Linked DNA regions of Acaryochloris sp. CCMEE 5410. The protein of the gene in region 1 interacts with the protein of each later gene in a pairwise test. Links are inferred from orthologs where the notes say so. Each region holds a gene or a part of one and is shown on either strand. Other genes may lie near its edges.

Region 1 (16,136 bases):
GGGCACAAACAGACTAGAGAAGAATGGTCTTTCTGAACGTTCTAAGGAGTCGGGTCAGGGGTCCATTGAGGATAGGTGAGAAACGGAACTTCCACTAACGTTCCGATTCCGGTTCCTACCGAAACTTGAGCGCCTGCATCCCCCGCTTTTGTTTTGACATAGCCTAACCCCACAGGACCCTCAGCAGTCTCAACCAAACTCGTCAATACCCCCACCTTTTTGTCTTCAAGCGTGATGGGCGTATCGACAGAGACAGATTCACTGAGCTGAATCCCCCAGAGTCGCTGTTTGACGCCTTGATAAGTGTTGAGTCGAGCAATCGTTTCTTGGCCGATATAGCACCCTTTGTCAAAGGAAATAGTCTGCCAAAGTCCGGCTTCTAAAGGATTAAAGTCTTCTGTTAACTCAGCGCCAGGCTTCGGTCGCCCTTCCGTTACTCTTAACTGTTCCCAAGCCTTTTCCCCCAAGGGACAGGCACCCTGTTCCGTTAAGGCTTGCCATAGCTCAGCCCCCACTTTAGTATCGGCAAACAGGGTATAGCCCGGTGTTGTCAACCCACTACCTGACGCAACACGAACAGTATGGCCTTTTATTTGAGTTGTAATGTGATGATGAGGAGATTCAGGCAGGTCTGAAATTCCTAGTTTGTGCAGGATTCGTGAACTTTCAGGTCCCAATAGGCTAAAAGTAATCGTTTGGGCCGTAATATCTGCAATCTTGACCTTGTCTCCAAAGAAGATATAGCGATCGCACCAGCTCATCAATTGTGCTCGTCGAGTGGGAGAGACCAGCAGCACAACAGCCTCTTCCGTCACGTATGCACTCACCAGATCAATCGTGCGAGCCGTGGATGTTACAAACACGCTTTCACAGCCTTCACCTGGCTTCAGAGTTTTGAAAGTATTGGTGGTCTGGTTATGAAGAAAAGACAGTCGATCCTGATCGGTGAACTGTAGACGCCCCCAATGGGTACGATCCCAGAGGGCTGCTCCATCTTGAGCCGCCTTTAAGGCGGATTCATCATTGCCAAAACTGAGGATGGAACCCTGATCCTCAGCCCACACTGCTCCTTTTCGGCGTTGACAGTTCTGTAAGGTCTCTGACATTGCGGCGTTTATCCGTTATTCCTGGGGCAAGGTTGATTTTATTCTTTTCGTGAAGCAGGAGGACTAAATCCCTAGGGTTGTTTACAGTTCATGAAAGAACGCAAAAAAAGATTTCTTTTTGCTAAGAAATCTAACACAAACCCCTACTGGCGGCCCTTTATTCGTGGCGATTAGCTGAAACAATTCTGTTCTATGAGATGATGATTGCCAGCATTATCTTTTCATTTATTCTATTACCCCTAGCTTCCAGCCATTTTACAGGGGACCCTAAGATTTGAGAGGAGATTTATATCAATGACAATGGACTTGGTCACACATGGTGGCGACCCCTTTGTGGGGGATCTCGCTACACCTGTTAATAGTTCTGGGATTGTAAAAGCCTGGATCAATAACCTACCGGCTTACCGTAAAGGCATGTCCGCGAATGCTCGGGGTTTAGAAATTGGGATGGCCCACGGCTATTACCTCTACGGTCCCTTCGCAACTTCTGGCCCGATTCGAGGCACTACAATGTCTCTTGTATCAGGTGTTCTGTCGGCAAGCGCTGTTATTATCGTCTTATCTGTTGCGATTCAGATCTATTCCAGTGTTTCTTCAGCTAAACCTCATCCATCCGTAACAACAGCGGATCCTGGTAGCGACTTCGCAACTAAAGAAGGTTGGAGCGCTATTGGTAGCGGCTTCCTCATCGGTGGCTGTGGTGGTGCTGTCATCGCTGGCGTTCTTTCCTATGCGATTGCTATCTTCGCAGGCTAAGGATTTACCCTCTTAACCGTAGCCGTCAATCACTGAATTCAAAGATTGATTCAGCGACCTGAACCCCTTTCTATCTTTTTCAGAGAGGGGTTCTCTTCTGAACAAGTACTCTTATACACTCGCAATAGTCGGGATCAAAGATTGGCACAGAGTTAGGGGATCAACACCTAATTCTGTTCGTTGGTGAGCAGCAAATAATCCCGCCTGAGCATGCCACCAAATACCACTACACACCCTCTCACTGAGGGACGGCTGATCTCGTTGCTGGCTCAAGAGTCCTGCCAAAATACCCGTGAGCACATCTCCGCTGCCCCCACGAGCTAGGGCTGGGGTACTGTCAGGATTAATCCAGACTGGACCTTGTGGAGGGGCTAGCATCACCCTTGCCCCTTTGTACACGATATAAGCATCACTAGACTGGGCTGCTTGCCTGACCATCGACAGCATGTCCTGAGATGGCTGAGCCGGGAACAAGCGCTTAAATTCGCCTGGATGGGGCGTCAGAATCGTGGGGGCTGATCTGGCTTTCAGAGTCTCCACGGGCTGATGCTGTGCTAAAAGATTGAGGCCATCGGCATCAATCACGAGGGGGCAGGTACTGGTCAACACCTCCCTCAAGATGGCATCCGTTTCCGTTGTCACACCAGGACCATAGGCAATGACGTCAAAGGAGTCCAAGGATACTTCTGGAGACAGACTTGCGATCGCACCGTGTTCCGTCTCCGGACAGCCAATCACCAAAGCCTCTGGCACAGATTGCAACACCAGCGGCTTCAAAGAGGCTGGCACAGCAATCGTCATCATTCCCACCCCTGTCGCCCTTGCTCCCAAAGCAGAAAGGATAATGCTCCCCGCATATTTTTGTGAACCGCCAACCAATAGGCAATGTCCTTGCCGATATTTATGGGTATTGGGATGGCGCTGGGTGGGCAATCCTTGCCTTGCCATCACCGATGTAATTCGGCGAATATCGGGCACCTCACCTAAAACAGCGTTGATATCCGCGATGGGGATATCAAAATCAATCAGCTGCAGATCACCGTTGTAAGGCAAGCTCTGGTCTTGGAGCAAACCTAACTTCCACAACCCCAGGCATAGGGTATAGGTGGCATTAATGGCTGTACCTAGAACCGCTCCAGTATCGGTGTGTATGCCAGAGGGCAGATCAATACTGATAACAGGCTGCGACCAGGTGTTGAGTTGGTGTATCAGATCTGCGATCGCACCTTCAATCCCTCGTTTCAGTCCAAACCCAAACAAGCCATCTACAATCACATCACAGGATTGCAACACTTCGACGCCCTGGCCAATCTCCACTCCTAGAGAAGCAACATACTGGGCATACTGTTCAGTTAAGTCTTTTGATCGAGGCAGCGGACGACAAAGGCGAATCTCATACCCCTGAAAATAAAGCTCACGGGCCACCACAAAAGCATCGCCACCATTATGCCCTGGCCCCGCCAGAATCCCAATTCTGGGCATGACTTCATAAGGATAAAGGGTCTGAATGCGTCGCGCAATCAGACCCCCTACTTTCTCCATAAGAGCGGAAACAGGCATCCCCGCCTTAAAGATGCGTGATTCAATTTTTCGCATCTGCTGAGCAGTCACCACAGTTTTTTGAATCTGGGTGAAACGCTCATTAATGTGTTGTTCTAAATTTTTATCCTGCATCTCCCGTCAGGATATGCAACAGTGCATGAAATCCAATTATGTTAACGAGAGAGGTTGAGCAACCCGAATCCGAGTGACGTAGACTTTCGCCTAACATTAGCCTCAACCCAGCGTCTTCTATCCCTTAGTAAGGGAAGAACAAGATATCTGGGAAAAAGCGATTTAGCTCAACCAAGAACCCTGCTGTCAGGGTAAAAAAGATAAAAGCAATCACAGGAGCCGTACTAAAAAACTTCATAAAATCTTTCTCCGAATCAATTTTGAGTGGGCCATCAGCCCATGCATTTAGCGAGGTGAGACCGTAACATCAGAATCTGGGACAGTCAACTTACCAGAAGTGACTTCTCCAAGAGCTTTAACGGGCCAAGCTAACGCAGCAATAGTGGAAGAAAGAGCCAAAGGCACATCAATAATGATTTCGCCCATTGCGGGGTTCTTAGGATTCTTCTTACGGTTAGCAATTTGGTAGTTGCGGCTAGCATTACCAATACCACCAGCGATATAGATGAATAGCAGACCGGGGATCAAGAAATCACCCGCACGGCTCCAAGGACCACCCGCAATAATTCGAGGTAAACCATCTTCTGGACCACACAAAGCGCTGCTATACATTTCAAAACGCTTTTGACCCGAGTTAGGATCACCAGTCGTATTACGAGCTTTAGCAGCCCGCTCCTGGAATTTGGGGGACTCACTACAGGGAACGAGTCCACCAATATCAGCAGAGGCTGGAGGGACAACACCAAGCCAGAGTGTCATTACGAGAAGGACAGCAAACAATCGACGCATAGAAATTGTTTCCCTTATAACGAAACAAGAGTTTTTACGTAACAAAAAGCATTAACTTTTTGCCAGCGTAGACGCATAGACTTAAGAAGCAATCATACTCTTTGAGTGGGGTCTTGGTAAAGAATTGAGGCCCCTAAATACACGCATACACCATCAAAAAGTTACCAGTTTATGGCAACAGTTTTAGCAATTGAAACGAGTTGTGATGAAACTGCCGCCGCAGTTGTAAAAAAACGTCACATTTTAAGTAATATTGTTGCATCCCAAATCGACATTCACCGTCCCTATGGAGGGGTGGTGCCAGAGGTCGCCTCTCGCCACCATGTGGAGTCCATTAATGATGTCGTTAGCGAAGCCTTATCCCAAGCCCAGATAGATTGGCCAGATATTGATGGGATCGCTGTTACTTGTGCCCCGGGGCTGGTGGGCGCTCTGCTGGTTGGATTAACTGCAGCCAAGACCTTAGTCATGCTGCACGATAAACCTCTCATTGGGGTTCATCACTTGGAAGGGCATATCCATGCCTCCTATCTTCAGAATCCTGATTTAGCCCCCCCTTTTCTTTGTTTATTGGTGTCCGGTGGCCATACCAGTCTGATTAAAGTTGAAGACTGTGGTCTATACCGTACCCTGGGTCAAACCCGAGATGATGCAGCGGGAGAAGCTTTTGACAAAGTGGCCCGTTTGCTAGATCTGGGATACCCTGGCGGCCCTGTCATTGATCGCATTGCCAAGTCCGGCAATCCTAAGGCGTTTGCCCTCCCTGAGGGGAAAATTTCTCTACCAGAAGGTGGCTTTCATCCCTATGACTCCAGCTTCAGTGGCTTAAAAACAGCCGTTCTCCGCTTAGTGGAATCCTTTCGCCAACAAGGGAACGACGTGCCCGTCGCGGATATTGCAGCCAGCTTCCAACAAACGGTGGCTCAAGCCCTGACTCGACGAGCCATCAAATGTGCCTTGGACTACGGCTTATCCACTATTGCTGTTGGCGGTGGCGTTGCCGCCAATAGTGCCTTACGCCAACAACTATTAGCCGCCGCTGAAGACAAAAAACTACAGGTCCTGTTTCCACCCTTATCTCTTTGTACAGACAATGCCGCGATGATCGCCTGTGCAGGCGCAGAACACTTGGATCGAAGCCATACTTCAGCACTTACCCTGGCAGCATTATCCCGCATGCCCATTTCTAAAGTGATGGAATTATACCCAGGGTCATCCCCAATGCACCCTCCTTTGGAGCTTGACGCTGAATGAATCTGATCGTAGTGGGGTCAATCGCTAGCCTAATCGCTGGGTTGGCAACAGGCATCGGTGCATTACCCGTATTATTCGTCAAAACCCTGACGGATCGTTTGCAAGGTATTTTTTTGGGCTTTGGCGGTGGGGTTATGTTGGCCGCCACTGCCTTTTCCCTGATTGTGCCGGGAGCAGACCTGGCTATGGGTCAAGGTAATACTGAAACCCAAGCAGCTTTAATTATGGTGCTGGGTATTTTGCTGGGAGGTGGGTTCCTCTGGCTAGCCCACAACAACTTTCCCCACGAACACTTCTTCAAAGGTCAAGAAGGCCCGTCAACCCCTAACTTGGCTCGCATCTGGCTATTTGTGGTCGCCATAACCCTGCACAATTTCCCGGAGGGGATGGCGGTGGGGGTAGGTTTTAGTGGCGGCTCTTTATCCAGCGGCATTGCTCTTGCCATTGGCATCGGCTTGCAAAATATGCCCGAAGGACTGGTGGTAGCCGTCGCTCTGCGGTCCCTTAACTATTCATCCCTCTATGCCCTAGGCGTTGCCTGTCTCACCGGCTTAGTCGAGCCCATAGGTGGTGTTGTGGGGGCTAGCATTATTAGCCTGGCTCAACCCCTTTTGCCCTGGGCAATGGCATTTGCAGCAGGCGCAATGCTGTTCGTTATCAGTGACGAAATTATCCCCGAAACTAGCCGTAAAGGCATTCAACAGGAAGGGACCCTCGGAATCATGCTGGGATTTGTGGTGATGATGTATTTAGATGTTGCTCTAGGGTAATCGGTTGAGAACAAGAGCCTAGGGTTTACCTTCTGGCTAAAGCCGTTATGCAACGAGGGGAAAGGCAGCAGCCAAAGACCAGCCAAAAAATAATGCACTGCCAATTCCATAGCTCCAAGCATTCTTCACATAAGCAGCCACAAAAGAGAGGATGCCGAAAAAGATCGGGAAGATAGGCAACAGCAGAAAAATAAATCCCAATTGAGGAATCAGACTGATCGTCCAGACTAATCCGGCAATCAGCACCACGGTTTGACCTAGCCACCATAAAAGACGCTTGCTGATTCCGATCTCCTGTTGGGCAATACCTGAAGCCAAGAACCAAGGTAAACACGCTAATGACAATAGCGGCCAGAGCTGCAAACGGGCAGGGATAAGCCACCACTGCACCCAGACCACCTGCGCCATGGCCCCAAAGGCAAACCACAAGAGAATAAACACCAGCATTCCTGTTCCTACGGTTCTAGCGGGGGAAAACTGACCGTATCGGCGCTTTTTGATCGGCCATAACCCTTGTACCCCTATCCAAATCAGCCCACCCAAACAGAACCAAATGCCTAGCGCTCCCCCTACTTTTAGGCCACCCAAATTTTCTAACTCTACTCCCCGGCTAATTAGGCTAACCCCAGCAGTGGCAGCTAGGGGGGCAGCCAGTAACCCTCCCCAGTTTTGCCAAGGTTTTAGGAATGCTTGCTGGACGGCTGGCGCAGCAAACCAAGGGACAATGGCAGCAAGGGCCATCAAACCACCGATCAGGTGTAAGCCATACCAGCCTATACGTCGGTCCATATAGCTGCTGGTCTTAAATTGGTTAAAGGTTTGGTTTAGCCACTGAAGAGCACTTTGATGGCTAATATCGCTAAACAAGATGGTAATGTGCTCAACTTTAGGCACAACAATCAGCTTTCTTCCCCTGCCCTCGGCTAAGTTTTGATTTTTTCCCCCAGCCGTTTGCAGCAGTTTGCGAGCGCTCTCTACAAATTGACCTTCTCCACTGCCCACTTGAAGCTGTAAGTTAGCGGGTTTATCAGCCGTCACCTCTGCTCGAGTCGGTGAAATGGCAATGGTAGCGTCGAAGCGATCGCGTTGTTCAATACTGGCCGTCATCACCGCACTACTTCCCATGGAATGTCCCAAAATCGCTAGTCGCTCTGGATCAACTTCGGGCTGTTCAGTCAAAGCCTGATAAGCAACCTCCAAATCAGGTTGCAGAGTCTCCATGTTCAATGGGGCAGGATTGGCACCATGACCACTAAAATCCCACAAGAGACTGCCATAGCCTGCCTGGGCAAAGGTGTAGCCATATCCCAACATCAATTGCTTAGACCCCGCAAAGCCATGGGCAATTAAAACCCCAGGTACCGGATCGCTATTTTTTGGCGCAATGAAGATCATGGGAATATCATTCGCTGTCAAGGAACGAACCACCAGCCCTGAGCGAGCTTTGAAAACGCCGAGCCAAGAGATTGCAATAAGTATAATTGCTGTAACTAACACCAAAAAACGCTGACGATTCATAAAAAATTGAAGAAAGAACTGATAAACATGGACATTTATTCCGTCTATACCACTGTGTTAGAGTTTTTTCTCCTATAATGTGCTGAGTCTCTGATCCTATGGAATGACTCAGTGTCGAACCCCATAGCCAATTATTGAAGAAGACTTGTACTTCTTGAGAAGGGATACACACAACATCGGCTAACGAAAGAGGAAATAATGGCAAAAGGTAAAGTAAAGTGGTTCGACGCCCAAAAAGGATACGGTTTTATCGAACAAGAAAGTGGTGGGGATCTATTTGTACACCATTCAGCACTCAGTGAAGAATCTTTAGCAGAGGGCCAAACGGTTGAATTTGAAGTGGGCGAAGGCCGCAAGGGTCCTTGCGCTGTAAACGTCAAGACAGTATAGATTCTAAGCGAATAGAAAGGAGAAGGCTGTACAGCCTTCTCCTCTTGAAGATATACATTTAATTTAATCTGTCGGATTGCCTTTTATCTACAATGGCTAGATAAAGACTTATGAATCTGGCCTCTTTTCTGTTTATGTCAATTAGCCATAGCAAAAGTCCTCTGCAATTCTGCAGAGGACTTTTGCTATGGCTGTTACGCGAGACTCTAAACTTTAGCTTCTTCTTTTACCAGTTTGTCCCACCCTAAATCCTTGAGAGAGTTATTCCGACGCAGCGGGCGAGTAACCAGCTCTAGGATGTCTCGGGCATTTGTAAATCCGTGAATCTGAGCAAAGGTAAACTCCACAGACCACTTGGTATTAATACCGCGTGCTTCTAGAGGATTGGCATGGGCCATCCCAGTAATCACCAAGTCAACATCATGCTCATAAATGCGCTGAACCTGATTGTAGTTATCGGGCTTTTCGACAATCTTGGGCATGGGCACACCCATATCAATACAGGTCTGCTCAAGGAACTTCAGCTCTGCCCCTTGATAGCGCTTGTCCATGTAAGGAATGCCGATTTCAGGGCAAGTCATACCACAACGGATCAAGAAGCGGGCCAGGGAAACTTCCAGTAAGTTATCTCCCATAAAGAAGACCGATTTCCCACGGATAATCTCAAGATAGTCTTCTAGGTTGGCCCAAATTTTGGCTTCGCGTTCTTCTAATCCTTTAGGTTCAACATCCAGCACTGAACATATCTTTTCAATCCAAGCGCGGGTTCCATCAGGACCAATCGGGAATGGTGCGCCGATTAGCTTACACTTGCGTCGTCGCATTAAAGTGGTCGCTGTACGGCTGAGGAAAGGATTAACGCCTGCCACATAGTAGCCTTCATCAATAACGGGTAATTCAGTAAATCGCTTAGCGGGGAGCCAGCCATTGACTTTAATCCCTTGCTTCTTCAGTTCCAATGTCAGCTGGGTCACCACTGGATCAGGCAGGGAACCAAACATAACCAGCGGCGCATGATCGTGGTATTCAGACTCTTCAGCGACAACCTCTTCTTTCTTCTTACCGAAATTAAGGAGAGAGGTAATGGCGTTGCCACGCTCTTGTTTCTCGGACTCCTCAACCACTGCATTGCTCTTAGGACAGCGATGGGCCATTGCCGCTAGAACGGTGTCTTCCCCTTGGGTAAAGGCATAGTCCAGGCCGTTAGCTCTGGCAACCACGATAGGAATATCAATTTCACTTTCTAGACGAGGAGCCAACCCTTCGAGATCCATTTTGATGATCTCGGTGGTGCAAGTCCCAATCCAAACAATCACACTGGGGTTGCGATCGCGTTTGATTTGCATGCACAACCGCTTTAGTTCCTCATAGTCATTGAGCTTGGCGGAAATATCTCCTTCTTCCAGCTCAGCCATAGCATAGCGAGGCTCTGCAAAGATCATCACACCCATAGCATTTTGTAAGAAATAGCCACAGGTTTTGGTGCCAATTACGAGGAAGAAACTATCTTCAATTTTCTGATAGAGCCAGGCTACGCAGCTAATGGGACAAAAGGTATGGTAATTCCCAGTTTCGCACTCAAAATCGAGAGCTTGTGGTTGAGCGTCAGCAAGCGTCATAGTTATTAAATCCTTTTCTCAGTTCGGCAGCTATTTAGGGGAGAAACGAGATCACTGCAAGCCATCCCAGCTCACAGTGACCAAATGGCGATTAAACCATCATCAGATCAAGTTCTTCTTCCTCAGTTTTAGGCTGAGTGGGATTGAGGTAGAAATCAGATAGCAGCGCAAAGAGTTCGCGATCTTGGGCATCTTCAGGCACAACACCTTCAGGACCAGCCAAGATTTGATCAGCAATATTCAGGTAATAGTTACAAACGGGCTCTAGGGAGGGATCACTCTCTGCCATTTCGAACATGGTTTTGCCTTTCACCCGAGACACGCGAATGTCTTCAATTAAAGGCAAAATTTCTAACACAGGCATAGGGACCGAATCAATATATTTGTCGATTAAGTCACGCTTGGAGGTGCGGTTGCCGATCAACCCTGCAAGGCGAAGGGGGTGAGTCCGAGCCTTCTCCCGAACAGAAGCCGCAATCCGATTTGCTGCGAATAAGGCATCAAAACCGTTATCAGTAACGATCATGCAGTAGTCCGCATAGTTAAGAGGCGCAGCAAATCCACCGCAAACCACGTCACCCAAGACGTCAAACAGAATGACATCATATTCATCAAACGCATTGAGTTCCTTGAGAAGCTTGACCGTCTCTCCAACGACATAACCGCCGCAGCCTGCACCCGCAGGGGGACCACCCGCTTCTACACAGTCGACCCCACCAAATCCCTTGTAGATGACGTCTTCAGGCCAGACATCTTCATAGTGGTAGTCTTTCTCTTGCAGCGTGTCGATGATGGTTGGAATCAAGAAACCCGTCAAAGTGAAGGTGCTGTCATGCTTAGGGTCACAGCCGATTTGTAGAACTTTCTTGCCTCGCTTGGCTAGGGCAACTGAAATGTTGCAACTGGTTGTAGATTTACCAATTCCGCCTTTTCCGTAAACTGCAAGTTTCACAGTGGGTATTCTCCTAATGGTTGTGATTGAAGCAGCGAGCACCGAATGTTTTTGATTCAGTCAGTCGCAAACGCCAGATGTATTAACTGAAGCTCTGAATGAATTATTGTCCATATCTAGGCGATTGGAAAGGAGTTAAAGTCTTCAAAATGAGATTAAAAGGCTTATTTTTAGGATTTATTAAATTAAAATCAATAATAATTCCCCTAAAACAGATATCAATCAATATTTAAATCCAAAATTATATTTTAACTTTTTAATTTATAAAAATAGTTACAACAGACAAAAAATTAAATTGCCATAAACTTGCGAATCGAATAAAAAAATTCACCTAGATGGCATCTGTAAAGAGTCCAATCACAATGGTCCAATCCAAACAGATGCCAAGAAGGCTTAAGACGCTCCATTGAAGGCTCTGCCAGGTAGGATTGGCGTACACACTTCAAGCTAGCAATTAGGTATAGCCCTCTAATCCTCACTAATAGACATAGGCATTCATCTCATCAATTCAAGATGGAGAAGTGGCTGCGGTTCGGATTTAGTATGGATATCTGAACCACAAGAGCACCATGCTGATCATGGTTAGAGTCCAGGCATAGCAAACCTTAATGGATTTAAAGGGTCGGAGAAAAAGATTCAATTTGGGTCTTCATAGTCTTAGCTCAAGCCCTGTAAGACTAAGTTCAGTGATCCCTGTATGACCACCCAATCAACGGCCAGGAGTCTACTTCATCCTGATCTTGAGAAACTTGGGATTGTTACGATTAATAAATTTTTCCTTTTTGACCGACATACGAGGGATTGGTTCCTATAAATCCCGTAGTTATCAGGCAGTAATGGGCATCGTCTATCCAGGCCATTGAGTCAATAGCGAACCCGACATCTGTACTTTTGCACAACCAAAGACTAATTTTCTTTGGGAAATCGTTAAATTCGCCACTGGTCCTTTCAAGATGGGGATAAGCTAATTCCTAGGGATTTACTGAACTAGCATCTCAACTCGGATCCCGATAGGATGAATTTAAGACTGAATGAGTCGTCATCTTCAGGTCAATTCAGGTCCTTGAGCCTTGCGAAAAACTATCCCCTGAATTCCATGTTCATCAACCCCCTAGGAGAGCTGTTTTGACCCCTCAATGGTTGCTTAAGTTCAACATCTGGAAGCGACGCCAACCCAGCTGGTCCTTGGTAAAAAGCTACGAAGCGATTAGCTCGGCATCGGTAGATTCCATCTGGCGCAAAGTTGTTGATTTGGCAGATGTATCTTGGCATCCATTGATTACTAGCACCAATGTCCCCTATGGTTTGGTTCCTAAGCCTGGCCTGATTTATCAGGCAGTGAGTCGGATGGTACCCTTACCGTTTCGTATTTTTGTTGAGCGAGTCAACCCTGGCGAACTGGTCAGTTTCCGCATTATTGCATTACCCGGAGTCGAGGAAAGAGTGGTGTATCGGGTCGAGTCCAGCATTTGTGGGACCTGTGTCTCTTATTCGGTGATGATGCGAGGCTGGTTGTCGCCCCTCGTATGGTCCATGATGCAAAGACATGCAGAAAAGGTGGCCCAACGGCTAGCAGAAGCCGCAGAGAACGAGACCTTGCAATCTGTTTCTGGCTATTTACCGGCTCGAAAGGATACCTGCTTTGACTTTTAGCATCCTCACTGCTGGTCTTTACGGCCTGGCATGACTCATTTTCAAGGGGAGGATAAAGGGGGAGCAACGCTACCAATTCACACAATCAGAGGCTGCTCTCTGAGGATTCGGTCATTCCGCAAGGATGAAGGTATTCCTCCAAAATTGATACAGTAAGAACCGATAGGAAACTCTGATAAAGAACACTATGCCAGACACGATAGCCCCTTCAACCGCAAAAATTTTGGAGGTCTTGCAACCGGTTCAAGATCCTGAACTCCAAAAGAGCCTGGTGGATCTGAATATGATCCGCAATGTGAAAGTTGAGAATGGCATCGCAACCTTTACCTTGGTCCTAACCACTCCTGCCTGCCCCTTGAAGGAGATGATTGTCGATGACTGCAAAAAAGCGGTTCAAGCATTGCCAGGCATTGAGTCTGTAGAGGTGGAAGTCACTGCAGAAACCCCCCAGCAAAAGAGTGTGCCTGATCGCACTGGCGTGCCTGGAGTTAAAAATATTATTGCGGTTTCCAGCGGTAAAGGTGGGGTGGGTAAAAGCACGGTCGCCGTCAATATTGCCGCCGCTTTAGCCCAGTCCGGTGCAAGTGTAGGCATGATTGATGCCGATATTTATGGCCCCAATGTACCCACCATGTTGGGCTTAGAAGATGCCGTGGTTGAGGTCCGCAAAGAGGCGCAAGGGGATGTGATGGAACCTGCGATCGCACAAGGTATCAAGCTGGTCTCCATGGGATTTTTGATCGACAAAGATCAGCCCGTCATTTGGCGAGGACCCATGTTGAACGGGATTATTCGCCAATTTCTCTATCAAGTAGATTGGGGGACCTTAGACTATCTGATTATTGATTTGCCCCCCGGCACCGGGGACGCCCAACTCACCTTAGCCCAGGCAGTACCGATGGCAGGGGTGGTAATTGTCAGTACGCCCCAAACTGTTGCACTCTTAGATGCCCGCAAGGGACTGAGAATGTTTCAACAGTTGGGTGTGCCTGTATTGGGAGTTGTGGAAAACATGAGTTACTTTATCCCGCCCGATCGGCCTGAAACCCAATACGATATTTTCGGTTCTGGGGGCGGGGAAAAGATCGCGAAGGAATTAGGCGTTCCTTTAATTGGCTGTGTGCCCCTAGAAATTCCGGTCCGAGAAGGCGGGGATCAAGGAACACCGATTGTCCTCAGTGGCTCATCTGCGTCTGCCCAAGCATTCCAAAAAATTGCGACGGAGGTTGCGGCAAAGGTTTCGGTTGCGGCTTTGACCTAAGTTGTTAGTCTAAGACCACTACTTTTCATACAGCCTTTAAGATCCGAATTTTCCATGCTGATCAATAAAACTCTGCGCAAATGGTTTCCATGGCGAACCTGGATTCAGCCTTGGGATAATATCGACCGTTGGTTGCTACTGTTAGCGATTGGGTTAACCGTTTTTGGCGGTATTTTAATTCGGAGTACCCAAGCCACCCAAGGCTGGACAGATTGGCTCCAGCATTGGACGATTGGAGCGATTGGGGTGGCGATTGCCATGACCATTGCCACTTGGCCCTATCAAATTCTGTTGAGTTTGCATTGGCTGATATATGCGGCGACGAATTTATCGTTGATCGCCGTTATCGCCATCGGAACCAGTGAACTGGGGGCTCAGCGGTGGATCTCCGTTGCCGGTTTTAATGTGCAGCCATCTGAATTTGCCAAAGTGGGCGTCATTATTTCCCTGGCGGCCCTACTCCACCATCGGCCCGCCACCAAGTTATCGTCAGTCCTCCAGATTCTAGCCATTACTTTTGTGCCCTGGGCGTTAGTGCTGGTGCAGCCCGATCTAGGAACATCTCTAGTGTTTGCGGCCATTACCCTAGGCATGATGTATTGGGCCAATGCCAATTTGGGATGGATTGTGCTGCTTTTTTCTCCTTTAATTTCTGGGATTTTATTTAATATCCCTCCCACCTCCCATTGGCTATGGATTATTTGGGCGATTTGGTTAGTCACAATTGCGTTTATCGGTTGGCTTAGCATCCCTGTTCGAATGATCGGAGGACTTGGCGCTCTGTTGATTAATTTAGGCTCTGGTGCATTGGGTAGAGTCGCTTGGGAATTTCTCCAGGATTATCAAAAAGCGCGGATTATTCTGTTTCTCGACCCTGAGCAAGATCCTTTGGGCGGCGGCTATCACCTCATTCAGTCTCGGATTGCCATTGGTTCTGGACAGCTATGGGGACGAGGGCTAGATCAAGGCACTCAAACCGGCTTGAGCTTTATCCCAGAACAACATACAGATTTTATTTTTTCTGCCGCGGGTGAGCAATTTGGCTTTGTCGGCAGTTTGCTTTTGATTGCCGCCATTTGGCTGTTATGCATGCGCCTGATTTTTGTGGCTTTGAATGCGGAAGACGATTTCGGCTCTTTAATCGCCATTGGCGTCCTGTCGATGGTTATTTTTCAAGTCTTTGTGAACATTAGTATGACCATCGGCCTGGCTCCTGTAACGGGAATTCCTCTACCTTGGCTCAGTTATGGTCGTTCAGCCCTACTGACAAACTTTATTGCCATAGGATTGGTGGAATCCGTGGCCAACCATCGCAAAAAACGCAGATTTTAGCAGCTCCCCCGCGAAGGGGAATTAGTCCACTATGATAAAAAAGCTATTGTGATGCAGTTAAGGTCTAAAACGAATGAGCGCCATGATTTTGCCCGGTTCATCAGTTCGCGTTGTGAATACGGGTGATACCTATTTTGGATTTGAAGGCCAGGTCCAACGGGTTGCAGACGGTCAGGCCGCCGTTATTTTTGATGGAGGCAACTGGACCAAGATTGTCACGTTTCGCCTGCCCGAGTTAGAAATTGTCAAACGAGGCAAGGGCAAGAAGTAAGGCTAGCAAGGCCTAGGACTGGTTGGCTTGTTGACAGGCCAAGTAGGTTGCTTCGACTAATTCCAGATCATCTAAGCCTAATGCGAGGGGCTGGTTGTTTTGCCCCAGAAGGTTCCGAATTTGGTCGGCGAGTTTGGTGGTGATTTGCGATCGCATCCGTGATGCAAGCTGCGATCGATATCCCAGAAAATCTCGCAACGTCAGAAATTGATCTGGCGTTATGGCTTTGAGCTGAGGATTTGCCACCAACTCTGCAGCCAGCTGAGATATGCCGGGCGACACATCAAAAGGTTGTTGAGTCTCATCAGCCCCCTGCCGCTGATCCTGAACGACTAATGTGCCAGCCACCAAATCACCTAAACGTTTTTCTGATGAGGTGACCGCAATCCGGATGACCCCGATAAAGAAGAAAAACACATCAATACTGCTGAGCAAACTGCGAATACTGCTTTCCCTAAGCCCCACCGGCCGTCCTGTATCTCGAACCACTCGGATTTTAGCGATTCTTTTACCTGGCGTTTGACCTCGCCACAGGGTTTCAAAGGCGATGAAATAGCAGGTGGATAAGGCAAATGTCAAAAATGTGGCAATTGCTTCGATCCACTGATCGAGTTCACCTTGTTCGAAGGCCACACTCGCATTATTCAGAATGGGAACGAGGATAGTGAGATAAAGAATCGAACCAAAATACCAAAACAGCATGATACCAACCCACAGCAGTAGCTGATCAATGGCCCAGGCAAGGGCTCGACTCCCAATGCCACCGAGTGCTAAATCGAGTTCGATACTTT
Region 2 (16,070 bases), on another replicon or contig:
AATGGGGCAGTGAGGACGTTTCTCCGTTTGAGAGTATCATCCTGAAGGTCTCTAAATCAGCCCAATGACTTAAAGAACAGTCGTTGGGTTAGAAAATACACGAGAAAACTGCTGGAAGTTCTCCAAAACCAGACCCGTGCCCATCACAACACAACAGAGCGGATCAGACGCAATGTGAACCACAATCCCCGTCTCATGGCTGATCAACTTATCTAACCCCTTTAGCAAGGCACCACCCCCCGCCAACATAATGCCGCGATCCACAATATCTGCTGCTAATTCAGGGGGCATCCGCTCTAGGGTCCGCTTCACGGCTTCCACAATGGAAGAGAGAGGCTCCGTCATGCTTTCCCGAATCTCAGGTCCCTTGACCAACACCGTTCGTGGGAGTCCAGATAGGAGGTGGAGTCCTCTAACCTCCATATTGGCATCATCATTATCGTTGGTAGGATAGGCCGAGCCAATGCGGATTTTGATATCTTCAGCAGTCCGTTCACCAATCACCAGGTTATGGACTTTTTTCATGTACTGAGCAATCGACTCGGTCAATTCATCTCCCGCAACCCGAACCGATTCACTGATCACACTGCCTTGCAAACTCATCACCGCAACTTCGGTGGTGCCCCCTCCGATATCGATGATCATATTTCCAGTCGGCTCATCCACGGGGAGTCCTGCCCCAATAGCTGCAGCCACTGGCTCATCTAGCAGGTGAACCTCTCGGGCCCCCGCTTGGCTGGCGGCTTCCATAACGGCCCGTCTCTCTACGCCCGTCACACCACTAGGGATACCCACGACCACACGAGGAGACACTAAGCTTTTACCCCCATGAACCCGACGGATAAAATGCTGGAGCATCAGTTCAGCTTTCTCAAAGTCTGCAATCACACCATCTCTTAGGGGGCGAATTGCAACGACATTACCAGGGGTACGGCCTAACATCATTTTGGCATCAGCCCCTACGGCTAGGGTTTGCTTTGTGACTTGATCGACTGCAACCACTGAAGGTTCTTGCAGCACAATCCCCTTACCTGATACATATGCCAGGGTGTTTGCTGTACCAAGGTCAATGCCAATATCCCGAGAGAAGCGACTGAAAAGGCCCACTATTTCCTACCTTTGAAGAATTTATAACTAGGTTATTTTATCTGCACTTAAATTGTAAACGTGCTGGATTCTATTACGTTTTTATCAAATCGTCCAGTTTTGTTGGATATTTATTAGATTTCTCCTTCAGATCACGGATTACCCTCGGAGCTGTCCCAGCTTTAAATTCAAAATCGATAACCCAAAGATCAGCAGGAATAATACGAGCCCCATAGCGCAGGCATAGCTATAGCCATTGCCCACTTCCGAAAAAGCCTGTTCATATAAATTAGCCACAATCGTAATCGTACTCCCCAAAACGCCGCCTCCAGGGGTCATGACATAGACTTCTTCGAACACCTTGGCAGCTGAGATGGCTGAAATGACGGACACTAGCATTAGATAAGGCTTCATCAAGGGAATGGTGATATCCCAATGCTTTTGCCAGCCATCTGCCCCATCAATTGCGGCGGCCTCATAGAGATCTGGGGGAATTGCTTGTAACCCCGCCAAATAAATCACCATGTAATATCCCAACCCTTTCCAAACCGTAACCGCCATCACGCAGTAAAGTGCAATATCCGGATTTTGCAGCCAAACGATGGGTTCGCCGGTCCAGCCCAACTGACCAAGAATCGTTTCCATTAGCGGATTCTGGGTAATCAGACGAATACCTTGATTCAGCAAGCCACGCTCATCGTATAGCCACTTCCAGGCAATGCCTGCCACCACCATGGAAATCACAACTGGGGTGTAATAAGCGGCGCGGAACCAATGAATTCCTTTCAGTTTCTGATTGACAAGAATCGCTAAGCCCAAGGGCAGGATGACCAAGATGGGAACGACACCAATCAGGTAAATCAACGAATTCTTCAAACTTTGCCAAAAGACATCGTCCGTCCAAAGCCGCTCAAAGTTACCCAGACCAATCCATTCTGGGGTTTGGCCCAGGGTCTCAAACTGCGTAAAACTCAGATAAAACGCTTGTAGCGCTGGCCAAAATACACTCAAGCTGAGAACACAGAGGGCAGGGGCTAAGAAGAGATAAGGGGCCGCAGTGGACCAAGACAATTTGCGGAGGGACATGGGGTCTCTTACTGGCAGAGGACTGAATTGAAGAGCAAAGCAAAACCCCGAGAACGGGACGATATTGAGTCTATATCGATCTACTCGGAAGCAGCGTTATATAGCTGAAAAATTTCATGAAAAGTTTGCTTGAGCTTCGATTGAAATCCTGCAGGAGGAGGGGTGTTGCCGAGAAAGGTCCAATCGCCGATGGTTGAGAACCGCCATCGTTGACTGCCAAACGGACCAAAACAGGAGGCTTCAATGCCAATCAAACGGTTGTCATGCATTCGTAGTTGAACCAGAGTATGTCCTGCAGGCAAATTAAACCCCATATCGATGGAATAGGGATCCACCCATTCCAGGGTATCGGGGTCATTGGTCCAAGGCTTCAGGTTGGCTTTGACATCAGGGAACTGCCGCTTAAATAAGTTAACAATGGCAGCTATTTTAGTGGCAGATTCAGGGTTTGTGACTTGCTCAGCCGCATTCATCTGGACCGCTCCTTCAAATGATCTGAATCCTACTGGGCAGGGTTAAGCCGAATGAGATTGGCTTAACGTCTTTACAATACTTTAACGGGACTCTCAATATTAGCAAGGGTTCAGCCGAACAAAGGAGCTGATCTCAGGGCTTTAAATGACCCTGGCATTTTCACTCCGAGACTCAGCGACGGTTTTTCTTAGGTGGCAGCAACACCCCTGAAATGAACCCACCAGACTGCTGTGCTACCTGCCTTTATGGAAAAATGCTATCGTGTCGCTGTCCCCCGTTGATGCAAGGGTCATGAACCGGCTCTGCCCCTATTGTTTTTATCAAAATGAGCCCGAACAGCAGAGTACCTGTGCTCAATGTCAGCAAGACTTAACTGACATCCCTTGCTGTCAAAATTGTGGCGCGACCCAACTTGAATTTGCGCGATATTGCTATCATTGCGGCCTGAGGCTTTTGCCTGCAAATCTCATTGCCAAGAATAGTTTTACCTATCTTAAGAACCCCTATCCGGGTCTAAAAGCAGTGAATCTAGGCCCTGAAAGCGAGTTCGTTGAACAATTGGATCCTCATGCAACCCAGTTTCAGCAAGAGTCTCTTCGCCTCCTGCATGTTCAATCTGGAACCCTATTGGCCTTGCCAGCTCAGATCAACCCTATTTTGATTGGGAAGGCTGGGGCAGGACGTTATCCTCATATTGACGTACTCGATTTTCCCAATTCTGAGGTGGTCTCGCGGCAACAAGCGTGCCTACATATGGTACGGGACCAATGTGCGATCGCAGATTTAGACAGCACTAACGGCACCTATATTAATGAGGTACCGTTGCCCACCGGCCACCAACACCCCCTACAATTCGGCGATCGGATCAACTTTGGCCCCTCTGATAAATTCACTTTGCTGTTTATTCGGGAGTTACCCATCAACTTGAAACATCTTCAAACGGTTTCAGGTGGAGATGGAGAATTTGAGCATGAGATTTTAGAAACCTATGGGCAACGGGCCCAGCAAAGCCTAGAGCAAATGAAAGCGGCCTTCGCAGAACAGGATCAAGAACGGTTGGTCTCCACAGCCGAAGACTTAACCCTTGCTAGCCATAACGTTGGCGCCCAAGTGGTGCATTTACTCGCTTCTCAATTTCAAACGCCCCCTCAATACAATGCTGCCCATTTTCATCGTCAACTCTTGAAGGTGATTGAAGAGGCACTCCAGAAAGTGCGATTCTTTACTAAGGTTTACTATTAGCCTGCCTTTTAACCACTCGATATTCGCCCCATCCATCCCTATGCTCAACGTTGATTCCCAACCCGCCCTCTTGGTTCTAGCTGATGGCAGTTCCTATCGCGGGTGGTCCTTTGGCGCACCTGGCACTGCAGTGGGGGAAGTCGTTTTTAATACTGGCATGACCGGCTATCAAGAAGTACTCACAGATCCCAGCTATTGTGGACAGCTCGTCACCTTTACTTATCCTGAACTCGGCAACACGGGCGTCAATATTGAAGACGAAGAATCAGACCGTCCTCAAGTCAAAGGGGCCATTGCCCGCAATCTTTGTCACCAACCCAGCAATTGGCGGTCCACCCACACCCTATCCAACTACCTGCAACAACACCATATCCCTGGAATTTACGGCATTGATACACGAGCCCTAACTCGCAAGATCCGTTCCGCTGGTGCCATGAATGGCGCCATTTCCACTGAAATACTAGACTCGAACGCTTTGCTAGAAACGGTGTTGCAAGCTCCCTCCATGGAAGGGTTGAATTTGGCAGAGCGGGTCACCACCCATACCGCTTACGAATGGGTCGACCCAACCCCTATAGATTGGGAATTTAGCGAGTCCATTCCCCCTGCAGACTCAACTCAACCCCCTCTGACCGTCGTCGCCATCGATTTTGGGATCAAGCGAAACATCCTGCGACGCTTAGCAAGCTATGGATGTCGAATCATTGTAGTTCCAGCTCATACCTCTGCCGCTGATATTCTCAGCCATCAACCAGACGGTATTTTCCTATCCAACGGTCCTGGAGATCCAGCCGCTGTCACGGTAGGTATTGAAACAGCCAAAACCCTGATGGCCGAACAAAAGCCCATGTTTGGCATCTGCTTGGGACACCAGTTATTGGGATTATCTCTGGGGGTCGATACATTCAAACTCAAATTTGGCCATCGAGGGCTGAATCAACCGGCAGGACTACAGCAGCAGGTTGAAATCACTAGTCAGAACCATGGCTTTGCCTTGAGTGCTGAATCCATGGCCCAGGCCGAAGTGGAAGTTACCCATCTAAATCTCAACGATCAGACCATCGCTGGCCTAAAACACCAATCTTTACCGGTCTTCTCCGTGCAATATCACCCTGAAGCCAGCCCTGGTCCCCATGATGCGGATTATTTATTTGCACGGTTTGTGCAGTCCATGCTTGAGCATCGTTCAGGAAGCTAAGCCCCATTAAGCACCGTGACCAAAGATCCTTTATCTTCCCCTAGCTTAGCCGTTGAGATCTCTGGGGCAGGCTTCCCCATTCTCTGCTTACACGGCCATCCAGGCTCAGGCCAGTGCATGGGTATTTTTACCCATTTTTTATCAAAAAAATATAAAACTTTATCTCCTGATCTACGGGGGTATGGTCAGAGTCAAACCCGTGCGGCCTTTACCATGGAGGATCACCTTCAAGATCTGATCCACCTACTCGACCAAAATCATATTCAACAATGTTTGATTCTAGGATGGTCTTTAGGCGGCATTTTGGCGATGGAGTTAGCGGTCCGTTATCCTGAACGCGTCAGCGGGCTCATTCTAGTGGCGACAGCAGCCTATCCTCGCAGTAATCACCCTCCCATTACCTGGCAAGACAATCTCTTTACAGGTCTGGCAGGGATCATCAACTGGCTACGACCGGGCTGGCGTTGGAATATCAATCTGCTGGGAAAGCGCTCCTTGTTTCGCTATTTAATAGTGCAGCAAACCCCGAAGGCCTATGAATATTTAGCTCGCTACGCAGTTCCAGCTTTTATTCGCACTTCTAAATATGCCCAAGCGGCGCTCAATCAAGCTTTACGGCAGGGATATAACCAAGAGGAGCAACTCAAAGAAATTCAGTGTCCTTGCCTCGTATTGGCAGGGGCTCAAGATCGCCACATTACGCCAGCCTCTAGTCAAACCACTGCTGAACTGATCCCGATCAGTGAGTGGATTTGTTATGAGCAAACCGCCCATCTGCTGCCCTGGGAAATACCTGAACAGATAGAGCGAGATCTGCAGATATGGCTGAAGAAGACTCCTAGGGCCACTCTCAATTCAGTTGGGGATTGATTTTGACAGGGATAACGGGCTCAACATCGGGTTCATCACAAACCGTCAATTGGGTCGGTTTGCAGCGTTTGACATCCGTCACAATCGTTTGAGCCTGCTCAGCCTCTAGGTCCTCAATATAACCAGGTAAAGCCTCTTCTGCGTCTTTTTGACTGATAAAAGGGCCAAAAAAATAGATGCAAACCGGCGAAGATGTCTTGATTTCAACCCACCAGGCTAATCCTAAGCGATTATAGAATTCGGCAAAGCGGCTCGACAAATCTGTAGTGTTATCTTTTGTCGTCATGGTGAAAACATTTTCCTCTGCAATGCTAGATCCTAATTTCAAACCATCTCGGCTAATAGTTTAGGGTAGAGCCTCTTTATATTCTGTAACATCTGTATACGTCAAGGATGCAAATGGAGGGTTTCTACCCAACGTTGACGATAGACCTCATAAAGGGCCATACCCGTTGCTACAGACGCATTCAAGCTGGCTGTTTTCCCTTGCAATGGGATCGACACCATTTGGTCACAATGATGCTGAGTGGAAACACTCAACCCTGGACCTTCAGCGCCAATCACTAATACAGTGGGCTCTGTAAAAGTCACGGTATGGATAGATTGTGGTGCTGAAGTACTCAACCCATAAATCCAAAATCCAGCTTTTTTAAGCTGCTCAAGTCCCTGGTTAAGGTTAACCACCCGAGCAATCGCCAAAGTTTCTAAGGCCCCGGTCGCTACTTTAGCAACCACTGAAGTGACCCCCGCAGCTCGCCTTTGGGGAATAATCACCCCCTGCGCCCCTAAAGCCTCAGCCGTTCGAATCATAGCTCCTAGATTATGGGGATCAGTAATACTATCAGCAGCAATAATGACGGGTTTAGGGTTAGCAGCGTTAGCTTGCTCTATCAACGTCAAGATATCTAAATATTCATAGGCCGCCACTTGAGCAGCGATCCCTTGGTGGGTTGCTTGCTGGGTCAGTTGATTCAGTCGCCGATGATCCACCTCATCAATAATGGTGCCTTGAGATTTGGCTTGGTTGAGAAGACTATGAAAGCGGGGATCGTAACGGAGACGAGACACAATCCAAACCCGGTTTAAAGACCGTTGATGCTCCAGGGCTGACAGAACTGAATGGCGTCCATAGATTAAGTCTCCCTTCTCCTCTTCAACCTGGGCAGGCTCTTTAGGCAACACTCTAGGTTTCTGAGGTGGCCGTGAGGACGTCGATTGACGATGGGACTTTTTGGCTGATGAATAAGAGCGCTGTGGTTTGCGCGGCTTACTTTTACCGTGATTATTATGGGATGGCCGCGCTTTAGTCATAGGGATGAAACTCTCGAGCTACGGGACAAATACTACGTGCAGGGCAAAATTAAACTGAAGCTATTTTAAGCAGGATCAGGCGATGAGCGATCAAACTTAATTTGAGCTAGCAGATCTTCCAAGCGAGTGGTATCCGTAAGATAGAGATAACCAATCAAGGCTTCAAAACCCGTTGCGTATTGATAAGTCTCTAGATTAATTCTTTTAGGGCCTCCTGCCGCAGCATTTCTACCTTGCTTGAGGATTGCTTGCTCATCATCTGACAACAGAGGATAAAGGTCTCGAACCATTTCAGCCTGTGTCTCAGCCCGAACATAAGACACGACCTTCTGGTGATAGTCTCGCAACCGAGATGGAGGCAGAAGGCAGTAACGTCTTATATATAGCTCAAAGACAGCATCTCCGATATAGGCCAGTGCTGCTGGCGAAACTGACCGCACTTCTGCAAGAGAAAGGGACGCTGGTTGGAGGAATGGAAAGGGGAGACAATATAGCATCGCTGTTGCTCAGGTACTAAGCAACAAGGAGGGACATCAGGAATCTATTTTAGATATGATTTTTAACTGGATTAACTATCACGATGGGTTGAAAACGATAGCTCGAGTTATTTATCAACATTTGCGATCGCAGTATCCACGTTGGGTTGCAACGACAGAAAACTTTCCAATCGAACCAGCTTCACGGTTTGGGTCACTCTTGGATTAGAGACAATTTGGAATGATCCCCCAGCAGTTTGTGCTTTTTTAGCCAACTGCACGAGTACTCCCAAGCCCGAGCTGTCAATAAAGTCAATTTTGGAAAGGTCCAAAATAACGTGAAAGGGGCTGTCATCTAGACACTTGGTCATAACCTTACGAAAAACAGGCTCTGAAAACGCATCTAGTAAGCCTGTGAGGCGAAAAAGTTGGTATTTCTCCCTGATATCTCGTGTGCCTCGTAAGCTTACGGTCAGGGTTAGCTGTTCAGGAATAGTTCCCTCCTAGTACCAAAACGCTAAACAGATGATGAGGGTCCAGTATAGGGTCTTTGAGCAGTTCTTGTCCACTGAACCAAAGGAGAGGAAAAAGTACTCTAGGATGGCTCATTATTCTCTCAAAGTCTTAAAAATCGAGATCGGGATCAAGTCTCTTCTGAGCTTCAAATCTGGTGAGTTTATGGGGCAGAAATCAAGAAGATAAAATATCAATAGATATGGCTCACCTTAGCTTGATTTTTAGCACTAATGGGTCGTTCGATTGGAGACTAATCCTACCAACTTCTGGTAATGTTCAGGAACTTCTTGGTTAGGAATAAATTGATCAATTGGGGCTACCTCAGTCTTTTGAGATATTTTGTCCCATACAGATTTTTCTGAAGGAGCGTTCAAATCCTTCCCTAGCGATGAGGGATGAGAATAGCCAGACGTTAGGGACTGGTTACTAGACACCTCAGCGACAAAACTCCATAGCTTATGACTTATGGGCATCCTGTTCTCATCCAAGCTTGAGCCCATGTCTGGTTCAGACCTCTGTAAGTTTTGCTCCATCAGAAAATCAGCTTCTGGCTGATTCAATACCTTGTTAACTTCTGTCGCTACAATCGTTGATTTCGGTTGTGGAGTCTGCCTCTTACTCAACACGGGCGGTTGGAGTTTAGTCTGCGAGTCAACTGATGTGTCTGCTTGCTTAAACTTAATTTGCGGGAATTTGTGACAAATCAGGGCTTCGAATTCTCGGTTGAAGTGATATAGAGGCTGTCCTTTTCGCTTCCAATCAGCTAGCAATCCGCCCACAGAGATTGTTTTATACCGCCCTCGATACAAGGACTCAATCAGGGCCAGCCGTACCCATTCAGGGGAATAATCTCCAAACCAACGATCCAACAAAGAGTCTTGAGCTTGGCTCTCAGCTTCGTAGCAATAGTACGTCAGTAACCCCGTGGTGGTTGCCAGGATGGATTCTGCTGTTGAATCTGTCATTGATGCAATAGGTGAGAAGGACAGAGATAAACAAAATCAAACGGTTCTATAATGTCATCCAATGGATTGAACCGTTTAGTTCGCATATACAGTCTAATCAATTTAAGACGATTGCTGAGGCAGAATCAGGGATAAATCCTAAAGAATCTGGCGAAATCGATTTTATGCATTCAGCTATTCCCTGGCGGTCGGTATGATACGGATTGTGCCAATTTGTTCATTGCACCTAATTAAATCTATGTCAGCTGAACACGCTTCTCAATCTGCAATCGGTGTCGCCGTCGTCGGTACTGGGTTTGGTCAAAAGGTTCATATCCCCGCTTTTCGAGATTTTCCTGGGACCCAGCTCTTGGCGGTCTATAACCGAGATGCCGATAAAGCATCTGCGATCGCATCCGCAAACAACATCCCCTTTGCCTCTAATAACCTAGCTGAGATCCTGGGAAGACCCGATATACAGGGGGTTAGCATCTCAACCCCTCCCTTCCAGCACTACGAGATGGCAGAGATGGTGCTCAACTCCGGCAAACATTTATTTCTGGAAAAACCGACCACCCTTAATGCCGGGGATGCTCGCAAACTTTATCACCTGATGCAAAAGCAAAACTTGCAGGCAACCCTCAACTTTGAGTTTCGATTTGTGCCAGCCTGGATGCAGCTCAAAACCTTACTCACCCAAAACTACGTAGGTCAAACCCGACTGATCAAGATCGACTGGCTCGTCCCAGGACGGGCTGATCCGAATCGCCCTTGGAGTTGGCATGCTAGCAAAGAATTAGGGGGTGGCTCTCTAGGTGCATTGGCCTCCCATACCTTCGATTATGTTGCCTGGTTATTTGGGCCAGTAAAGCGGCTCTGTGCCCGACTAATCACCACAATTCCTGCTCGCCCTGATCCGGACAGTAGCAAAGCAAAGCTTGTGGATGCCGATGATACTTGCGTTTTGATGTTGGAGCTGCAAGATGGCTGTACTTGCCAGATTAATATTAGTGCGACGACCTATGCCGGTCGCGGACATTGGGTAGAAGTCTACGGAGATCGGGGCACCTTAGTTCTCGGTAGCCAAAATCCCAAGGACTATATCCACGGCTTCCAGTTACAAGGGAGTCAGTCTGGTGCTGAGTTACAAGACCTTCCTATCTCCGATTGGCTGCAATTTAAACAAACCTATCCTGACGGTCGAATTGCCCCAACCATGAGAGTCGTCGAGCATTGGGTAGAAATGATTCAAAAAGGTCAAGCCACCGCTCCCTCCCTCAAGGAAGGGATCTATTCACAACTGCTCATGGACTTGGCTCACCAGTCTCATCACCAAGCAGCCTGGGTGGATGTTCCCGACATAGACAGCTTCTTAGCAGAGTCCTAGGTCATTTTTCGGCCGTTTATAAATGAGCAGGCCTCATCCATGGAGAGGTGTTGGGAGGTAAGATAAATTACCCATTGCAAAGCGAAGTCATAACGACTATGATTTAACTATTGAATGGCACTCGCTTATGGCTCGCATCCTAGACCTCCCCCTTCAATCCATTCGTCGCCCCCTTTATCGGCAAAATGATCAGCAGCGAGTCGAAGCCTTAATGGTCTCCATTGCAGAAATTGGTCTGCAAACTCCGATTGAAGTCCTAGAAGTTGAAGGTCAATATTACGGGTTCTCAGGATGCCATCGTTTTGAAGCCTGTACTCGATTGGGACATCAGACCATTCGCTGTTGTGTTCGCCGTGCCCCACGCTCAGTACTCCAGCGACATTTAGCCTAACGTCTGAGTAGAAGCACCCCCTGTATTCCAGTATCTTTAGATGTCCATCCCGTAGTGTTTTTTTGAGGTAATCACCATGCAAGCACCTCCTATCAATATCGGTATTTCAGAAAACGATCGTCAACACATTGCTGAGGGTTTATCCCGTCTCCTCGCCGATACTTACACCCTCTATCTCAAAACACATAATTTCCATTGGAACGTTACGGGCCCCATGTTCCAAACCCTTCACTTAATGTTTGAAGCACAATATAACGAGCTATCACTCGCTGTAGACGCCGTTGCTGAACGCATTAGAACCTTGGGATTCCCAGCTCCAGGGACCTATAAAGAATATAGCCAACTGACTTCTATTGAAGAAGCAGAGGGAGTTCCCACTGCTGAAGAGATGATCAAAGAACTCGTTGCAGGCCAAGAGGCCGTCGTTCGTACTGCTCGATCTGTATTTCCACTAGCAGATGCGGCAAATGATGAGCCTACCGCTGATCTGCTCACTCAGCGAATGCAGACTCATGAAAAGACAGCTTGGATGCTACGGAGTTTGCTGAACTAGGGAGATATCCAGTACATCCTTATTTACCTACTAAAAGAGCAGGCTCCAGTGCAACACTTCTGTACTAGAGCCCGCTTGGATCACTCGAAACTTGCCCCGCGTCACCCTCTCGCTATCACCTGCCCTTGGGCATAAATCCAGACTGACATCACTATGGCGGGTAAAGAAGAGGGCTGATATATAAGGGGTGATACGCCCTGGAGTGACGATCCAATCGATTCATTAGGTTTTTAATTTAATTTTCAAGAATTAAATTAAAAACTTTTATTAAACTTGTTGCGTAAGCTACAGCCATCTCTAAGATTTTTGCTTAATATAGATTCATATACAGAGCTTTTATAGACAAACAAACCCCCGCCGAATGGCGGGGGTTATATGCTTTAAGGGACTTGCCAAGAAATAAAGTACCTGCGAATCTAAGAAACAAGTCAATACATGATTGACCGATTGTTTTGAGGATATCTGATGCTAGATGCCCCTATAAAAGAGACGTTTCGAGATGCCGCCAAGAAACTGACAGGCCCACACAAGCGAGCATTCATGGCAAAAGTGGCTGAAGACTACCTGGACGGCTCTGCCCGCAAAGCTGAGCGTCATTTAGGTTGGAGACGTACCAGTGTTCAACTGGGCCTTGATGAACGACGGACTGGCATTAGATGCGTTGACAACTATCAAGCCCGAGGTCGTCAGCTTAGCGAAACGAAACTACCCCATTTAGCAACTGACATTCGGGATTTAGTTGATGGTGAAGCCCAAGCTGATCCGAAGTTCAAATCAACGTTGTACTACACCCGTATCAGTGCCAGGGCCGTGCGTGAGGCATTGATTGAGGAGAAAGGCTACAGCGATGAGGCATTACCAACCCGTCAAACCATCGGCAATCTATTGAATCGAATGGGTTATCGCTTAAAAACCCAAAAGTTAAACCCCTGAAAAAACTGCCGCAAACCGATGCGATTTTCGCAATATCGCTCAAGCCAATTATGCTGCCGATGCGGCCCCCAACCTATTGCGCATCTCGATTGATAGCAAAGCCAAAGTTAAATTGGCAACCTCTCTCGTGGCGGCAAAGCTCGTACCCTAGACGCGACAAAAGCCAATGACCATGATGACCATTGGGACGCTATTTTGGTACCCTTCGGGATTCTCGATGTGCTCGCAGGGCAACTGTCAATTTACTTTGGTCAGTCTGCTGAAACTACTGATTTTATTGTTGATTGTTTAGAGGCTTGGTGGCGCGAACATCACGATAACTATCCTCAGATAGAGGGATTAGAAATTAACCTTGATGGCGGCTCTGCAGTGCGCAGTAACCGCACACAATTTATCAAGCGTATGGTTGAGTTTGTCCAAATGACACGATTATCGGTTCATCTGATTTACTATCCGCCCTATCACAGCAAATACAATCCGATTGAGCGATGTTGGGCAGCCTTGGAACAATATTGGAATGGCACTATCCTCAACTCCATTGATACGGCTGTCCAGTGGGCATCGAATATGACCTGGAATGGATTGAAGCCTTTGGTTCATTTGATTGAGGGCACCTATGAAAAGAACATTACTGTGCCCTCAGATGAGCTAGAAGCCTACAAACAACAATGGCTATGTTCTGAAGCGTTACCCAAATGGGATATCAAGATTGTGCCCAATTGATGGGTACCTTATTTAGGGCTTGCTTCGAAAGTCTAAGGTTGAATATTTGCAGTGTATCCAAGTGTTGAGCGCCCTTGAGAAGTGCAAGGAAAATCGTTCAAAATACTCAAAACCTTTGCACATGCACCCCAATGTATCGTCGTCCATCCCCCGGTCAACTGTCCTTTAAGAACTTCTACTTGCCCTTCGGAGGCAAACTATCAGAAGAGAATCGCTGGGTCAAACTCGCCGAGCTGATTCCTTGGGAGAGCTTTGAGTCAGAGTATGCAGAGCAATTCAGTCAGACCATGGGGGCACCTGCCAAACCCTTTCGTGTGGCCTTAGGGACCTTAATCATCAAAGAGAAACTGGGTGTATCCGATGCAGAGACCGTAGAACAGATTCGAGAGAACCCCTACTTGCAGTACTTTCTGGGTTTTAGTGAATATCGAGAGAGTGCTCCGTTTGATGCCTCCATGCTGGTTCACTTTCGCCAACGGTTGAATCTAGAGCTACTGACTCAAGTCAACGACGCAGTCGTGGAATCAGTGCTCGCATCTGAGGGTTCTCCTGTTGTGATGTCCCTGAGTCATCTCCTTCTCCTGAAGATGACGAAGATGAGCCTCCTGCCCCTCCCAACCAGGGCCAATTGTTGATAGACGCGACCTGTGCGCCAGCCGATATTCGCTATCCGACAGACTTAGATCTGCTCAATGATGCCCGCAAAGCGAGTGAAGCCATCCTTGATGCTTTATATGCTCAAGTCATGCTGTCTCTCAAGGGCAAACCTCGCACCTACCGCCAAAAGGCCCGCAAAGCTTATCTGGCCATTGCCAAGAAACGTCAACCGAGTCGCAAGCTGATTCGTAAAGGGATTCGTCAGCAGTTGGGCTATGTGCGTCGGAATCTAGCCCACATTGATGGATTGATAGCTTTAGGAGCGTCTCTGTCCCGACTGTCCCGGCGACAGTACCGTCTGTTGCTGGTGATTCATGAAGTCTTTCGACAGCAAGAGTGGATGTATCAACAGCACGTGCGTCGAGTAGATGACCGTATTGTCAGCCTCACTCAGCCTCATGTCCGACCGATGGTCCGAGGCAAAGCTGGAGTACCTGTTGAGTTTGGGGCCAAGCTATCCCTCAGTTGTGTCAACGGATGTGTGTTTCTGGAACGTTTAAGCTGGGATGCGTTCAATGAATCCCAGCATCTTCAATATCAAGTGGAAGCTTTTCATCGTCGCTTTGGCCATTATCCTCTCTCAGTCCATGCCGACCAAATCTATCGAACCCGAGCTAATCGACGATGGTGTAAAGCTCGAGGTATCCGATTGAGTGGACCACCGTTAGGAAGACCTCAACAAGACCCCCAGGTGCAGGGCCAACTCAAGCAACAAGCACGGGAGGACGAAAAGGTGAGAGTCCAAATTGAGGGCAAGTTTGGGCAGGCCAAGCGAAGATTTGGCTTGAATCGAGTGATGGCGAAGTTAGCGGATACGGCTGCTAGTGCGATTGCTATCACGTTCTTGGTGATGAATCTAGAGCGGTGGCTCCGCCACCTTTTATCATTCATTTTTGGGTGGGATTGCTGGTGTTGGAAAGCGTTATGGAGCTGCCAGGGCTGCCTTGGGGCTTTTCTAGGGCCAGTGAAGGAATATGGCCCTGGCCGTCACAACTGGGTTGATTGTACGATTTGATGCCAGGAATTAGCTCAATTTACTTTTTCAGCAAACCCTATTTATTTGTAGATCCCTAAAGTCATTGATCTCAAATGGTGCTGGCCTTTAGCTCACTCAATGCCCCCAATAGGAGGGCCATCGAAAGTGATCATAAAAATGGAGTCGGCCATAGCCTAAAAACTGACCATAAGCTTGTTCTCCCTGAGGAAAGGCTGTGACCCCAAAGAGATAAACGCCACTCGATCGGGGATTTCGATAGGGACGCAAACCAATAGTGACAGTCGTTCCTGGAGAGATAGGTGGGTCGAAAAATATCGAGATTGCGCCCTTCTCATCTGTAGAAGCTGCGGCTATGGGTAGGAGTTGTTTCTTCTGCTTATTCCGATAGGCTTGAGTGCGCTTGAGATTAAAGGATATCGGGTCTACCCCTTCTTGCTGATTAAACATCACGCGCCGAAGTGGCTCACCAGCATCGTCTGGAACATGCAACGTAAAGTAATACGTCGCTCCAAAGACACGGGCACTGCTGTAGGTGGTCCGAGCATTTTCTAGGCGAGGAACATTGGCAAAATACGTTGTTCCATCGGCGAGTTCAATGGCTTGTGCTGAAGTCTGCAAAAGACTCCCTAACAACACAGTCGTAGCTAAATTGGCCCCCCAGGCAACGGCCTGATTAGAAGTGAGTGGTGGCATTAGTTTGGCCCTCCAAAGTACCAACTACCCAGTTAGGTGCAGAAGAGAGGCATCCAAATTAACTCCGAGCAATGTCGGGATAAACCCATGATTGTCAGGTGTCGTCTTGGTTACCCATTTGCGTTAATTCCAAACGAATGTTGGCTAACTGGTTGGTCAGGGTTTTGAGTTCTTGTTGGAGAGACGGATCAATGGAGGGGGAAGTTGCCGAAGGAGCAGTGGAACTGCCAGAAGACATGGGATTCGCATTCACTCCATATTGAGTCGCCATGCTATCAATCATTTTGCGAGCTTCTGTCTCTGTAATTTCCCCTTTGTCCGCCCAGATCTGAGACAGCTGATCAAAGCCAAGATTGAGTTGGGAAATATTTTCCTCGCGCTTTTGGGAGTCTTGAAGGGATTCCACCACTGAAGTTGTAGCTCCCAGGGTTACATGAAATCCTTTTTTTAGAAATTCGGTCACCATATCAGGATTCATAACAGGTTGTGTTCCCTCAAAAACAGCTCAGTCATCATTAGCCTAATGAAAATTG

What was found.
Region 2: the proteins of ON05_RS26855 (region 1) and rlmB interact in binary tests that used the Escherichia coli proteins (3 or more experiments, as listed by UniProt). The link is inferred for Acaryochloris sp. CCMEE 5410 from one-to-one orthologs.

What each region holds. Positions count from the first base shown.
Region 1 is NZ_AFEJ02000002.1:1,305,435-1,321,570, forward strand. The notes cover bases 1,256-4,131. They hold ON05_RS26855 (bifunctional ADP-dependent NAD(P)H-hydrate dehydratase/NAD(P)H-hydrate epimerase), read right to left. Parts: upstream 3,537-4,131; coding sequence 1,974-3,536; downstream 1,256-1,973. Other genes in these bases: ON05_RS26850 (photosystem I reaction center subunit XI), read left to right, coding at 1,401-1,862; ON05_RS26860 (photosystem I protein PsaJ), read right to left, coding at 3,661-3,774; ON05_RS26865 (Photosystem I reaction center subunit III), read right to left, coding at 3,822-4,131. In the rest of the region: ON05_RS26845 (folate-binding protein YgfZ), read right to left, coding at 42-1,106; more of ON05_RS26865, read right to left, coding at 4,132-4,325; tRNA (adenosine(37)-N6)-threonylcarbamoyltransferase complex transferase subunit TsaD, read left to right, coding at 4,497-5,579; ON05_RS26875 (ZIP family metal transporter), read left to right, coding at 5,576-6,349; ON05_RS26880 (alpha/beta hydrolase), read right to left, coding at 6,395-7,867; ON05_RS26885 (cold-shock protein), read left to right, coding at 8,066-8,257; ON05_RS26890 (ferredoxin:protochlorophyllide reductase (ATP-dependent) subunit N), read right to left, coding at 8,464-9,876; bchL (ferredoxin:protochlorophyllide reductase (ATP-dependent) iron-sulfur ATP-binding protein), read right to left, coding at 9,968-10,828; ON05_RS26900 (SRPBCC family protein), read left to right, coding at 11,954-12,481; ON05_RS26905 (Mrp/NBP35 family ATP-binding protein), read left to right, coding at 12,669-13,742; rod shape-determining protein RodA, read left to right, coding at 13,797-15,074; ON05_RS26915 (NAD(P)H dehydrogenase subunit NdhS), read left to right, coding at 15,157-15,345; ON05_RS26920 (RDD family protein), read right to left, coding at 15,358-16,136. UniProt on the Escherichia coli protein: Bifunctional enzyme that catalyzes the epimerization of the S- and R-forms of NAD(P)HX and the dehydration of the S-form of NAD(P)HX at the expense of ADP, which is converted to AMP.
Region 2 is NZ_AFEJ02000001.1:1,446,598-1,462,667, reverse strand. What follows is about bases 5,306-8,115. They hold rlmB (23S rRNA (guanosine(2251)-2'-O)-methyltransferase RlmB), read right to left. Parts: upstream 7,268-8,115; coding sequence 6,344-7,267; downstream 5,306-6,343. Other genes in these bases: ON05_RS06410 (STAS domain-containing protein), read right to left, coding at 7,872-8,115; ON05_RS06415 (Mini-ribonuclease 3), read right to left, coding at 7,333-7,764; ON05_RS06425 (DUF1816 domain-containing protein), read right to left, coding at 5,937-6,242; ON05_RS06430 (alpha/beta fold hydrolase), read left to right, coding at 5,306-5,956. Outside these bases: ON05_RS06455 (rod shape-determining protein), read right to left, coding at 70-1,107; ON05_RS06450 (carbohydrate ABC transporter permease), read right to left, coding at 1,246-2,172; ON05_RS06445 (hypothetical protein), read right to left, coding at 2,253-2,645; ON05_RS06440 (FHA domain-containing protein), read left to right, coding at 2,908-3,888; carA (glutamine-hydrolyzing carbamoyl-phosphate synthase small subunit), read left to right, coding at 3,929-5,086; more of ON05_RS06430, read left to right, coding at 5,102-5,305; more of ON05_RS06410, read right to left, coding at 8,116-8,237; ON05_RS06405 (hypothetical protein), read right to left, coding at 8,487-9,224; ON05_RS06400 (Gfo/Idh/MocA family protein), read left to right, coding at 9,463-10,590; ON05_RS06395 (ParB N-terminal domain-containing protein), read left to right, coding at 10,718-10,981; ON05_RS06390 (Dps family protein), read left to right, coding at 11,058-11,534; ON05_RS06375 (DUF2808 domain-containing protein), read right to left, coding at 14,959-15,537; ON05_RS06370 (hypothetical protein), read right to left, coding at 15,632-16,003. UniProt on the Escherichia coli protein: Specifically methylates the ribose of guanosine 2251 in 23S rRNA.